Linked DNA regions of Rhodopseudomonas boonkerdii. The protein of the gene in region 1 interacts with the protein of each later gene in a pairwise test. Links are inferred from orthologs where the notes say so. Each region holds a gene or a part of one and is shown in the gene's direction. Other genes may lie near its edges. The genes, in order: dnaE, E0H22_RS23180, dnaQ and E0H22_RS11325.

The links.
Region 2: the proteins of dnaE (region 1) and E0H22_RS23180 interact in binary tests that used the Escherichia coli proteins (3 or more experiments, as listed by UniProt). The link is inferred for Rhodopseudomonas boonkerdii from one-to-one orthologs.
Region 3: the proteins of dnaE (region 1) and dnaQ interact in binary tests that used the Escherichia coli proteins (3 or more experiments, as listed by UniProt). The link is inferred for Rhodopseudomonas boonkerdii from one-to-one orthologs.
Region 4: the proteins of dnaE (region 1) and E0H22_RS11325 interact in binary tests that used the Escherichia coli proteins (3 or more experiments, as listed by UniProt). The link is inferred for Rhodopseudomonas boonkerdii from one-to-one orthologs.

The regions. Positions count from the first base shown.
Region 1 is NZ_CP036537.1:2,789,867-2,794,005, forward strand. What follows is about bases 1-3,987. They hold dnaE (DNA polymerase III subunit alpha), read left to right. Parts: upstream 1-325; coding sequence 326-3,787; downstream 3,788-3,987. Also shown: E0H22_RS12960 (30S ribosomal protein S2), read left to right, coding at 4,011-4,139. UniProt on the Escherichia coli protein: DNA polymerase III is a complex, multichain enzyme responsible for most of the replicative synthesis in bacteria. This DNA polymerase also exhibits 3' to 5' exonuclease activity. The alpha chain is the DNA polymerase catalytic subunit.
Region 2 is NZ_CP036537.1:5,048,809-5,051,841, reverse strand. What follows is about bases 142-3,022. They hold E0H22_RS23180 (DNA polymerase III subunit gamma/tau), read left to right. Parts: upstream 142-588; coding sequence 589-2,457; downstream 2,458-3,022. Other genes in these bases: recR (recombination mediator RecR), read left to right, coding at 2,861-3,022; E0H22_RS23175 (YbaB/EbfC family nucleoid-associated protein), read left to right, coding at 2,525-2,845; E0H22_RS23190 (HIT domain-containing protein), read right to left, coding at 142-183. Outside these bases: more of E0H22_RS23190, read right to left, coding at 1-141; more of recR, read left to right, coding at 3,023-3,033. UniProt on the Escherichia coli protein: Part of the beta sliding clamp loading complex, which hydrolyzes ATP to load the beta clamp onto primed DNA to form the DNA replication pre-initiation complex.
Region 3 is NZ_CP036537.1:294,251-297,121, forward strand. Bases 1-2,719 are described here. They hold dnaQ (DNA polymerase III subunit epsilon), read left to right. Parts: upstream 1-862; coding sequence 863-1,576; downstream 1,577-2,719. Other genes in these bases: E0H22_RS01335 (Maf family protein), read left to right, coding at 1-145; coaE (dephospho-CoA kinase), read left to right, coding at 228-827; secB (protein-export chaperone SecB), read right to left, coding at 1,686-2,162; E0H22_RS01355 (Tim44/TimA family putative adaptor protein), read left to right, coding at 2,590-2,719. Outside these bases: more of E0H22_RS01355, read left to right, coding at 2,720-2,871. UniProt on the Escherichia coli protein: DNA polymerase III is a complex, multichain enzyme responsible for most of the replicative synthesis in bacteria. The epsilon subunit contain the editing function and is a proofreading 3'-5' exonuclease.
Region 4 is NZ_CP036537.1:2,442,079-2,445,050, forward strand. The notes cover bases 52-2,871. They hold E0H22_RS11325 (aminotransferase), read left to right. Parts: upstream 52-794; coding sequence 795-1,949; downstream 1,950-2,871. Other genes in these bases: E0H22_RS11315 (potassium transporter Kup), read left to right, coding at 52-203; E0H22_RS11320 (rhodanese-like domain-containing protein), read left to right, coding at 467-787; E0H22_RS11330 (polyamine ABC transporter substrate-binding protein), read left to right, coding at 1,961-2,871. Also shown: more of E0H22_RS11315, read left to right, coding at 1-51; more of E0H22_RS11330, read left to right, coding at 2,872-2,972. UniProt on the Escherichia coli protein: Shows aminotransferase activity with methionine and histidine as substrates, and to a lesser extent also with phenylalanine.

The DNA.
Region 1 (4,139 bases):
TCTCCGTATGTTCCAGATGGGATCACGGAGGCTGACATGCTGAAGACCTTTGTTGAAGAAGCCGCGGCGCTGGCATCGATCGTTCTGTTCGTCGGGATGATCGCCGTTTGGGCGCAAGTCATCCCCCAGCTCTGAGGCTGGCGCGGCAGGATCGTTCGGAGCGCGGGAAAACGGGGATGCGGCCCGGGGTCGTCCGGTTTCAAATGGACAGCCGGGCGGGCCGGGGCCACGATAGCCCGGCGAGTCGGATGCTTGGCGCCGCCGCCTTTCCCGATATTTCCTGCGAAGTGCCGACATGTCCGACCCCATGAGCCCGCGTCCCGCCGTGTCCACACCCGGCTTCGTGCATCTGCACGTTCATTCGGCCTATTCGCTGCTGAAGGGCTCCATCAAGGTCGCCAAGCTCGCCGACCTCGCCAAGGCCGACCACCAGCCGGCGCTGGCGCTCACCGACATGGACAACATGTTCGGCGCGCTGGAGTTCTCCGAGAAGCTGGCCGGCTCCGGCATCCAGCCGATCGTCGGCGTCGAGCTCGCCGTCGATTTCGGCGATCAGGACCCGAACGCCCGCAACGCGCTCAACATCGTGCAGCCGCGCATGGTGTTTCTCGCCACCCGCGAGCGTGGCTATCAGAGCCTGATGCGGCTCAATTCGCGCGCTTTCCTCGAAACGCCGGTCCACCAGACCCCGCATATCAAGCTCGACTGGCTGAAGGACGAGGCCGAGTGTGTGATCGCGCTCACGGGCGGTCCGGACGGTCCGTTGTCGCAGGCGTTGATCGCCGATCAGGCCGCGCTCGCCGCGCAGCGCTGCGAGCAGCTTGCCGGACTGTTCGGCGATCGCCTCTATATCGAATTGCAGCGCCACAATATCGAGAAGGAACGCCGTGCCGAAGCGGGGTTGATCGACCTCGCTTACACCAAAGGCCTGCCGCTGGTCGCTGCGAACGAGCCGTATTTCGCAACCGCCGAAGATCACGAGGCGCATGACGCCCTGTTGTGCATCGCCGGCGGCAGGATCATCGCCGAGAGCGACCGCGAGCAACTGACGCCCGATCATCGCTTCAAGACACGCGCCGAAATGGCGGTGCTGTTCGCCGACATCCCGGAGGCCCTGGCGTCTACCGTCGAGATCGCCGAACGCTGCGCCTATCGGCCGCGCACGCGCAAACCGATCTTGCCGCGCTTCACCGTCGGCGCAGGCAGCAATGCCGAAGCGGCAGCGCAGGAGGAAACCGACGAATTGCGCCGGCAGGCCGTCGAGGGTCTGGAGCGTCGGCTCAAGGTGCATGGCCTGTCGCAGGGACGCAGTGAGGAGGACTATCGGTCGCGGCTCGATTTCGAGCTGAGCGTCATCGCCCGCATGAATTATGCCGGCTACTTCCTGATCGTGTCGGACTTCATCAAATGGGCGAAGTCGCAGGGCATTCCGGTCGGGCCGGGCCGCGGTTCGGGCGCAGGCTCGCTGGTCGCCTGGGTGCTGACCATCACCGATCTCGATCCTCTGCAATTCAACCTGCTGTTCGAGCGCTTCCTCAATCCGGAACGCGTGTCGATGCCCGACTTCGACATCGACTTCTGCCAGGACCGCCGCGGCGAGGTGATCTCCTATGTGCAGGAGCGCTACGGCCGCGATCAGGTCGCGCAGATCATCACCTTCGGGACGCTCCAGGCCCGCGGTGTGCTACGTGACGTCGGTCGCGTGCTGCAGATGCCCTACGGGCAGGTCGACAAGTTGACCAAGCTCGTCCCGCAAAATCCAGCCGCGCCGGTGACGCTCAAGCAAGCGATCGAGGACGAGCCCAAACTGCAGGCGGCGCGGGACGAAGACCCGATCGTCGCCAAGGCTTTCGACATCGCGCAGAAGCTGGAAGGTCTGACCCGCCACGCCTCGACGCATGCGGCGGGCATCGTGATCGGGGACCGGCCGTTGTCAGAGCTCGTGCCGATGTATCGCGATCCGAAATCGGATATGCCGGTCACCCAGTTCAACATGAAGTGGGTCGAGCCCGCGGGCCTCGTGAAGTTCGACTTCCTCGGCCTGAAGACGCTGACCGTGCTCGATGTCGCGTGCAAACTGCTCAAGCAGCGCGACATCCATGTCGATCTCGCCACGACGCCGATCACCGATGCGGCGAGTTACGAAATGCTGGCGCGCGGCGAAGTGGTCGGTGTGTTCCAGGTGGAAAGCGCCGGCATGCGGCGCGCGCTGGTGGATATGCGGCCCGACCGGTTCGAGGACATCATCGCGCTGGTCGCGCTGTATCGCCCGGGCCCGATGGCGAACATCCCGACCTATTGCGCGCGCAAGCATGGCGACGAGGAGCCGGAATATCTGCACCCGATCATCGAGCCGATCCTGAAGGAGACCTTCGGCGTCATCATCTATCAGGAACAGGTGATGCAGATCGCGCAGGTGATGGCGGGCTATTCGCTCGGCGACGCCGATCTGTTGCGCCGCGCCATGGGCAAGAAGATCCGCGCCGAGATGGAGAAGCAGCGCGAGATTTTTGTCGCGGGCTCGGTGAAGAACGGCGTACCGAAAGGGCAGGCCGATACGATTTTTGATCTGCTCGCGAAGTTCGCCGACTACGGCTTCAACAAGAGCCATGCAGCGGCCTATGCGCTGGTGTCGTATCACACCGCTTATATGAAGGCGCATTATCCGGTGGAGTTCATCGCCGCGTCCATGACGCTGGACATGAGCAACACGGACAAGCTCTCGGAATTCCGTGCTGAAGCGCAGCGGCTCGGCATCAAGGTCGAGGCGCCCAACATCAATCGTTCCGGCGTCGTCTTCGAGGTAGGCGAGAACACGATCTATTACGCGCTGGCGGCGCTGAAGGGCGTTGGCGCCGCTGCTGTCGAGCAGATCGTCGCGGAGCGCAACAGGAACGGGCTGTTCACCTCGCTCGCCGATTTCGCCTCACGGGTCAGTCCCAAGGCCGTCAACAAACGGATCATCGAGACGCTGGCCGCTGCCGGCGCGTTCGATACGCTCGATCCGCACCGAGCCCGCGTGCATGGCGGCGCGGACAGCATTCTTGCCGCCTGCCAGCGCGCCAACGAGGCTGCGACCTCGGGGCAGAACGACATGTTCGGCGGCGCCACCGATGCGCCCACGGTGATGCTGCCGCAGATCGACAACTGGCTTGCCGCCGAGAAGCTGCGCAAGGAATACGATGCCATCGGCTTCTTCCTGTCCGGCCATCCGCTCGACGATTACGCCACTGCATTGAAGCGGCTACGGGTGCAAAGCTGGGCTGATTTTTGCAAGGCGGTGAAGACGGGGGCGACGGCCGGCAAGGTCGCCGCAACCGTCGTGTCGCGTCAGGAACGCCGCACCAAGACCGGCAACAAGATGGGCATCATGGGCCTGTCGGACCCGACCGGCCATTTCGAGGCGATTCTGTTCTCCGAGGGCCTCGCCCAGTACCGGGACGTGCTGGAACCCGGCGCCGCAGTCCTGCTGCAGCTCGGTGCGGAACTCCAGGGAGAGGATGTTCGTGCCCGCGTCATTCATGCGGAACCGCTCGACGCGGCCGCAGCAAAGACGCAGAAGGGTCTACGGATTGTGATGAAGGACACCAAAGCATTGGATTCGTTGGAAAAACGGCTCCAGCGGCAGATCGGTCCGGGCAATGGAGGCGGTGACGTCTCGATTGTCCTACGGCTCGATCTCCAGACCGAGGTCGAATTCAAGCTCGACGGCCGATTCGTGGTGTCGCCGCAGATCGCCGGGGCGATCAAGGCCGTGACGGGCGTCGAGATGGTCGAGACCCTGTAGGGCAAGGCAGGTCAAGGATTCAATTTTGGATCGGAAGGATTGAATCCTTCATAATCAACCGGATTTCCTTGCTTATCCGCAGAATCCGGCTATAAGCCGGCCCATCTCACACGGAAGCATGGCAATTTCGCCGTCCGGTGGCACCGGGCTGCTGGCAGATTCATCTGTCCGCACAGCCCTTTGCTCACACGCTTCCGGAGGAACAAACCGGAGAACTACAACGATGGCACTACCTGAATTCACCATGCGTCAGCTCCTCGAAGCTGGCGTTCACTTCGGCCACCAGTCGCACCGCTGGAATCCGAAGATGGCCGAATATATTTTCGGCGCCCGCAACAACATCCACATCATC
Region 2 (3,033 bases), 2.3 Mb from region 1 along the record:
CTGGGCCTGCGCGACCTCGTCGAGATCGATGATGTCGATGATGTCGGCCCGGCGCGGCACCAGCATCAGCCAGGGGTAGTGCGCGTCTTTCACGACCAGCACGCGGCTGAGGGGTAGGTCGCCGATGTCGATGGTGTCTTGCTGGAGCTGTTTGTGCAGCTCGAAGGGGGGCGTGGTGGCCATTCGGACTCTCGATTTTTGGCGCGCAGCGTCGCAGGAACTGGCCGCGCGGACAACTCCGTGGTGCCTGCTTTTGCGAGGATGTGCCACGATTTCTTGCGGCAACACGGTGGCAAATCCTGTGGCAGACCGGAGGCGTGCGTCACGCTTGCTTTCCGGCCCGTTTGGCCCCAAATAGGCAGTGGGAGATTGGCGGTGGACGAGCCACTCGCCAACCGGGTCAGGTCCGGAAGGAAGCAGCCCTAACGAGATCCGGATCGGGTCGCTCGTCAGTCTCCTACCTCGTTCTATCGGGCACAATCAGCGCCAGCGGCGGGAACATCGGTTCCCTTTGCCTTTATCTTGGCCCGGCTGATGGTCCGATGTTCCGCAAGCCGGCACCTGAGACAACAGATTGCGGATTTCTTGATGACCGATGCCGGCATGCCCTCTTCCAATGACGACGCCCAAGCCGGCTTTGCGATGAATTCTGCCGCAACGTCAACGCCTTACCGAGTTCTTGCGCGAAAGTACCGGCCGGGGAATTTCGACGACCTGATCGGCCAGGAAGCTCTGGTCCGCACCGTGTCCAATGCTTTCGAGACCGGCCGCATCCCGCAGGCCTGGATTCTCACTGGTGTCCGTGGGGTCGGTAAGACGACCACGGCGCGCATTCTGGCGCGGGCGCTGAATTACGAGATGGCCGATGGTTCGGTGAAGGGGCCGACCATCCAGATGCCGAGTCATGGCGTGCATTGTAAAGCTATCATGGAAAGCCGTCATATCGACGTGCTGGAAATGGACGCCGCCTCGCATACCGGCGTCGATGACGTTCGCGCGATCAATGACAGCGTGCGTTATGCGCCGACATCTGCGCGTTACAAGGTCTACATCATCGACGAAGTCCACATGCTGTCGACGGCGGCCTTCAACGCGTTTCTGAAAACGCTGGAGGAGCCGCCGGAGCACGCCAAGTTCGTTTTCGCCACCACAGAAATCCGCAAGGTGCCGATCACGGTGTTGTCGCGCTGCCAGCGCTTCGACCTGCGCCGTGTCGATGCCGACGTGCTGATGCAGCACCTGTCGACTATTGCCGGCAAGGAAGGCGTCGAGGTCGAACCTGAAGCGCTTGGTATTATCGCGCGGGCGGCCGAAGGCTCGGTGCGCGATTCACTGTCGCTGTTCGATCAGGCGATCGCCCATGCCGCCGGTCTCGTGAAGGCCGACGCGGTTCGGCAGATGCTCGGCCTCGCCGATCGCACCCGCGTCATCGACCTGTTCGACTCGCTGGCGCGCGGTGATATCGCGGCGGCGTTCAAGGAATTCCGCGAGCAGTACGATGTCGGCGCGGATCCGGTCGTAGTGCTGAGCGATCTCGCCGAGTTCGTCAATTTCGTCACCCGCGTGAAGATCGTGCCTGCGACGGCCGACAACGTGGCCTTCGGCGAGACCGAGCGCCTGCGTGCGCGCGACTTTGCGTCGAAACTCTCGATGCGCGTGCTGTCGCGGATGTGGCAGATGCTGCTCAAGGGCATCACCGAAGTGCAAGGCGCGACGCGTCCTGCTGCCGCAGCCGAGATGGTGCTGGTGCGCATCGCCTATGTCGCCGATCTGCCGACACCCGATGAAGCCATCCGCATGATCGAGCAGGGCGGCGGCTCGTCGCCGGTCATCGGCAATGGCGGCGGCCGTGCTGCGCCGATGCTGAATGCGCCGTCCGCTCAATCCTCCGTGCAGATGCCCTCGGCATCATCGCCGCCCTCCGCGCCGACCATGAGCGCGCCGCGTGGTCCGGTGATGCAGCGAGGGAGTGCCGAGCCGTCGCCGCGGCCCCAGGTCGGGATGGCGGAGGCGCAGCCGGCGACTGTCCTGAAAATTGCAACCTTCCCTGAATTGGTCGCATTGGCCGGGCAAAAGCGCGATCTGATGGTGAAGGCGGCGCTGGAATCCGACGTCCGTCTCGTGCGCATCGAGGATGGCCGGCTCGAACTGTCGATGGAGCGCACGGCCGCGCGTTCGCTGATCAACGACCTCTCGCGCAAGCTGGAAATGTGGACCGGCCGGCGCTGGGCTGTGATCGTCTCCAATGCGCAGGGCGCGGCGACGATCCGTGAGCAGCAGCAGGAACTGAAGGACGAGCGCTATCGCGCCGCCGCGGCCGATCCGCGGGTGCAGGCGGTGCTGGCGAAATTCCCCGGCGCCAAGATGGAAGTCACCATGCTGGCGCCCGAAGTGCCGGATGGCGACGGCAGCGATCTGATCATCGATGACGGCGCCGATCCCGGCGACGACGATTAAGAGCATGATCCCGAAAAGTGGACACCGGTTTTCGGGACCATGCGCACGCAACGATAAAGGACGATCCATGGCTGACTTTCTCGGCATGATGAAGCAGGCGGCGCAGCTGCAGTCGAAGATGAAGGCGATGCAGGAAGAGCTCGACCATGTGGAGGTCGAGGGCATGTCCGGCGGAGGTCTCGTCTCGGTGCGCATGACGGCGAAGACCGAAGTGAAGGCCGTGAAGATCGACCCGTCGCTGGTGAAGCCGGAAGACGTCGAGATCCTCGAGGATCTGCTGGTCACCGCGCTCGGCGATGCCCGCCGCAAGGCGGAAGCCGCCATGCAGGAGAAGATGCAGTCGCTCACCGGCGGCCTCGGCCTGCCGCCGGGGCTGGGCCTCGGCTAAAGGCCCCGAACTGACATGGCCTCCGTTGCCGGACCTGAAATCGAGCGCTTGATTCAGTTGCTTGCGCGGCTGCCCGGACTCGGCCCGCGCTCGGCTCGGCGCGCGGCGCTGCATCTGATCAAGAAGCGCGATGCGCTGATGACGCCGCTGGCCGGCGCGCTGCAGCTGGCAATCGACCGTGTGCAGGT
Region 3 (2,871 bases), 2.5 Mb from region 1 along the record:
GACGGCCAGCGTGGGCGCCTATCAGCTGGAAGGTCTCGGTGTGCACCTGTTCGAATTGATCGAGGGCGATCATTTCACGATCCTCGGTCTACCGCTGCTGCCGCTTCTGAAATTTCTACGCGGTGAGCGGATGATCGGGATTTGAACAAGAACAGCGTTCCGGACGCGATGCGGCACGAAGTGACGCTTCGCAGAACCGGGACAAGGAAAAGAGAGTGGGGAAGTGAATGCGCGTGTTGGGGCTGACCGGCTCTATCGGCATGGGGAAATCGACCACGGCTAAACTGTTCGTGGAGGCTGGCGTGCCTGTCTATGATGCCGATGCCACGGTGCATAAGGTCTATGAAAACGAAGCCGTGCCGCTGATCGAGGCGGCGTTCCCCGGGACCACCGCCAACGGCAAGGTGGATCGCACAAAACTGTCGCCGCTGGTCGTTCACGATGCCGAGGCGATGAAGAAGCTCGAAAGCATCGTTCATCCCCTGCTTGCGAAGCATCACAAGAAGTTCCTCGACGATGCGGAGGCCTCCGGGGCGCCGATCGCTGTGGTCGATGTTCCGTTGCTGTTTGAGACCGGCGGGGACAAGCGCGTCGATGGGATCGTGGTCGTCTCCACCGATGCGAAGACGCAACGCGAACGCATTCTCGCCCGCGAAGGCATGACGGAAGAAAAGCTCGACGCCATTCTCGCGCGGCAGCTGCCCGATGCCGAAAAACGCAAGAGGGCGGACTTCGTCGTGGATACCTCGCATGGTATCGAACCCGTGCGCGCCCGGATCGCTGAAATTCTGGCCGAAGCTGCTAAAATGCCACGACGAAGAATCTAAGATTCTTGCCCTGATTTGCCGAGCCGAGAACATCGATGCGTGAAATCGTGATGGATACTGAAACCACCGGCCTCGATCCGCTCCGCGGCGACAGGCTGGTGGAAATCGGCTGCCTCGAAATCTACAATCGGATGCCGACCGGCCAGACCTTTCACGTCTACTGCAATCCTGAGCGCGACATGCCGCAGGAGGCGTTCAATGTTCACGGTCTGTCGGCGGAGTTTCTCTCCACCAAGCCGCTGTTTCATGAAATCGCCGATGACTTCCTCGCCTTTATTGGCGATTCGCCACTGGTGATTCACAACGGTTCGTTCGATCTCGGTTTCATCAATATGGAACTCGACCGCATCAAGCGTCCGCCCGTACCGCGTGATCGTCTGGTCGATACCCTGCTCCTGGCGCGGCGAAAACATCCAGGCGTGTCGAACCGTCTCGACGATCTCTGCGCCCGCTATTCGATCGACAATTCCCGCCGCACCAAGCACGGGGCACTGCTCGACTCTGAACTGCTGGCTGAGGTCTATATCGATCTTGTCGGTGCGCGGCAGTCGTCGCTGATCCTGGCGGATGAAGCCCCGATCATGGTGCGCAGCGGCGTCAGCGATGCGCCGCGCCGTCAGCGCGAGATCGCATTGGCGCCGCGCGTGACGGAAGACGACCGCATCGCCCATCGCGCCTTTGTGGCAACGCTGGGTGACAAGCAGATCTGGTCGGAATTCTGGGGCGAGCCGGACAAGGCGGCTTCGTAACCCGCGGCCGTAGGGCGGATAAGCGAAGTGCAATCCGCCGGCCGAGTCCAAAGTTGAGACACCGCGGCGGATTATGGCTTCGCCTCATCCGCCCTACGGTACAGTTCAGTTAATTCGCCGGGCCGGCTTCGGCCTGCTGGCGTTCCAGGTTCTGGCGATACAGGCCGACGAAATCGACCGGATCGAGCATCAGCGGCGGAAAACCGCCGTCGCGCACGGCGGTAGCAACGATCTCGCGGGCGAACGGGAACAGCAGGCGCGGGCATTCGATCATGATCAGCGGGTGCAGATTTTCCTGCGGTACGTTGACGATGCGGAACACCCCGGCATAAGCCAGTTCGAATGAGAACAGCACCGAGCCGTTGGCATCGGCCTTACCTTCGATGGACAGTGTCACTTCATATTCGCTGTCCGAGAGATTGTTGGCGCCGACATTGATCTGGATGTTGATGTTTGGCTGCTGTTGCTGGGGAGCCAGCGAGGCTGGAGCATTCGGATTCTCGAAGGAGAGGTCCTTGGTATACTGAGCCAGCACGTTGAGCTGGGGCGGAGCCACCTCGGGAGCGTTGCCGTTGCCATTTGCCATGTCGAAAATCTCCTGAAGCGCCGCCGGGCGGCTTTGCCGATTCGCCGCGAAAAGCCGCGCCAAAGCGGCCCTTCCGTGCGGCGAGTGGCTATCATAGGCCCGCGGTATTCGACAAGGACGGCAGCGTCAGATTGCAGTCCGCCAATGGCCGAGAATTGCCTCAATTCGCCCGCCGATCGGTGCTAACCGGCTGATATGCCGCGGCTTCCATACCCGGCGCCCGTCGGCACGGGAGAAACTTGTCGCCCCGTTCGGCGTTACCGTCATCCCAAGCGGGGCCGCTTTGCCGCAGGCCCCCCGGAGCGCATGCCATTGGCTGGACCGGGTTTCATGTCTAGATGAGATTGTGCCGCCGATGATGTATCCTGTGTCGCGGCACCTTACTTCCCGGGTCCCAAGCCCGGTACCGATCAGAAAGCGACAAGACGTGGACATTTACACCATCATCTTCCTGGCACTGGCGGTCTTCATTTTCCTGCGCCTGCGCAGTGTGCTCGGACAGCGTACCGGGGAAGAGCGTCCGCCCTTCGACCGCGCCGCCCGTGAGGCGATGCCGCAGGAAGGCAATGTGGTGTCCATGCCGAGCAGCCCGATCGACCAGAGCCAGCCGGCTCCGGCCGCTGAGATTTCGCCGGCCGAGCGCTGGAAGGGGATCGCCGAGCCGGGCACACCGCTGGCTGCCGGTCTCGACGCCATGGTCGAGCAGGAT
Region 4 (2,972 bases), 350 kb from region 1 along the record:
GGAAAACGGGATGGCAGTTCGACATCATGGCAACCTCGTTTTTCCTGTCGCGGCGTGCGCTGAAGCCGGCCGCGCATTCCGGCATGCCGCGCTGGCAGGATCATTTGTTCATCGGTCTCAGCCGCACGGCCAATGACGCCACCGACTACTTCTCGATCCCGACGGGCAGGGTGGTCGAGGTGGGCACCCAGGTGACGATTTAGACTTCCTTGTATCCCGGACGCGGCGCAGCGTGTAACGCTGCTCCGCAGAGCCGGGATCGCCACGAACGCCGGCGTTCGTTAGGGCCCCGGTTCTGCGAAGCAATGCTTGGCATTGCATCGCGCCCGGGGCACGGATGCCCGATTTATTCGTCTCTTTGCGAGCTTGATTTTCGGCCTCCAAAGCGCGAGTTTGGCCCCCGAAAACAGGGGCCGATCCGGCCCCTTCTGATTTGCTCCGGACGCCGGAGTACAGGAGGTTTGTGGTGGCAGGCGAAGTTCAGGATTTGACGCCAGAGGAAGTCGCACAGGGCATCAAGGACGGCAGGTATCTGCTGGTCGATGTGCGCGAGCCGAACGAGGTCGAAGTCGAAGCCTATCCGGATTCCGTGGTGGTGCCGCTCTCGACCTTCGACCCCGCGCAGATTCCCGATCCGGCCGGCAAAGAGGTCGTGTTCGCGTGCCGCTCGGGTAAACGCTCGGTGACTGCCTCGCTCGCGGCGCAGGCTGCGGGTCTCGCTTACGACAAGCACCTTGCCGGTGGCATCATTGGCTGGAAAGCCGCGGGCCTGCCGACGAAAGCCTGATCCTTCGATGAACAAGATTTTCTCGGAGCTGCCCGTCACCGTCTTCGAGGCGATGTCGCAGCTCGCTCGCGACAATAACGCCATCAATCTCGGCCAGGGTTTTCCCGATCATCCCGGTCCCGACGACATCCGTCAGGCCGCAGCAGACGCCACTATTCACGGCTACAACCAGTATCCGTCGATGATGGGTATCCCAGAGCTGCGTCAGGCCATCGCTACGCATTATCAGCACTGGCACAAGCTGGCGCTGGATCCGATGACCGAGGTGATGGTGACGTCGGGTGGCACCGAAGCGCTGACCTCCTCGATCCTGGCCGTGGTGCAGCCGGGCGATGAAGTGGTGGTGTTCCAGCCTGTCTACGACAGCTATCTGCCGATCATCCGGCAGGCTGGCGGCATTCCGCGACTTGTCAGCTTGAAGCCTCCGCACTGGCGGCTAACGGAGGAGGATCTGCGTGCCGTCTTCAATCACAAGACCCGCGCTGTCCTGTTCAATTCGCCGCTCAATCCGGCGGCGGTGGTTTATCCGCGCGAAGATCTCGAACTGCTGGCAAGGTTCTGCCAGGAGTTCGATGCCATTGCGATCTGCGATGAAGTGTGGGAGCACGTCACCTTCGACGGCCACGAGCACATCCCGCTGATCACCATTCCGGGCATGCGCGACCGTACCATCAAGGTCGGTTCGGCCGGCAAAATCTTCTCGCTGACCGGCTGGAAGATCGGCTTCGTCTGTGCCGCCCCGCATCTGCTCCGCGTCTGCGCCAAAGTGCATCAATTCCTGACCTTCACCACGGCGCCGAACCTGCAGGTGGCGGTAGCCTATGGGCTCGGCAAACCGGACGAATACTTCAAGTCGATGCGCGCCGATCTCGCGCGCAGCCGCGATCGTCTGGCGGCAGGCCTCGAGCGGATCGGCTTTCCGGTGATCAGGTCGCAGGGGACATACTTCCTGACGGTCGATCTGTCGCCGCTTGGGCTCAACGAGACCGATGAGGATTTCTGCAAGCGCATCGTCACGCAATACAAGGTGGCGGGCATTCCGGTGTCGGCCTTCTATGAGCAGGACAAGGTGACCTCGGTAGTGCGCTTCTGTTTTGCGAAGAACGACGCGACGCTGGATGCTGCACTGGAACGGCTGTCGGACGCGGTGCATCGACGTTGAAGGAGATGACCATGCGCAAGGCGGGACTGGCATTGGTTGCACTGTTGCTGGCCTCACCCGCAGGGGCGCAGCAGCGCGTGGTCAATTTTTACAACTGGTCGAACTATATGGCGCCGGGAGTCCTGGAGGACTTCACCAAAGAGACCGGCATCAAGGTCGTCTACGACACGTTCGACGCCAATGAGACGCTGGAGACGCGCTTACTCGCCGGCAAGTCCGGTTACGACGTCGTCGTGCCCACGGCCTATTTCCTGCAGCGTCAGATCAAGGCGAAGGTGTTTCAGCCGCTCGACAAGAGCAAGCTGCCGAATCTCGCCAACGCCTGGCCGGAAGTGACAAAACGCCTCGCGATCTATGATGCCGACAATGCGCACGCCGCCAACTACATGTGGGGCACCACGGGGATCGGCTACAACGTCAAGCAGGTTGCCAAAATCCTCGGCCCGGATGCGAAGATCGATAGCTGGGATATCGTCTTCAAGCCGGAAAGCCTCGCAAGATTCAAGGATTGCGGCGTTCACATGCTGGACAGCGCTGATGACATCCTGCCGGCGGCGTTGAATTATCTCGGCCTCGATCCGAACTCGACCAAGCAGCCAGATCTTGAAAAGGCGGCGGATCTGATCGCGAAGATCAGGCCGAGCGTTCGGAAATTTCATTCGTCCGAATATCTGAATGGCCTGGCCACTGGCGAAATCTGCCTCGTGGTGGGGTGGTCCGGCGACATCATCCAGGCCAGAGCGCGGGCTGCCGAGGCCAGGAACGGCGTCGAGATCGGCTATGCGATCCCGAAAGAGGGCGCGCAGATGTTTTTCGACAATTTCGCGATTCCGGCGGACGCGAACAATGTCGCCGAGGCTTACGAGCTGATCAACTATCTCTATCGGCCGGAAGTCGCCGCGAAGAACTCGAATTTCCTCGGCTACGCCAATGGCAATCTGGCGAGCCAGAAGTTGGTGGATGCGAAGATCATCGAAGACAAGACGATCTATCCGGACGAGGCGATGCTGGCGAAGCTGTTTA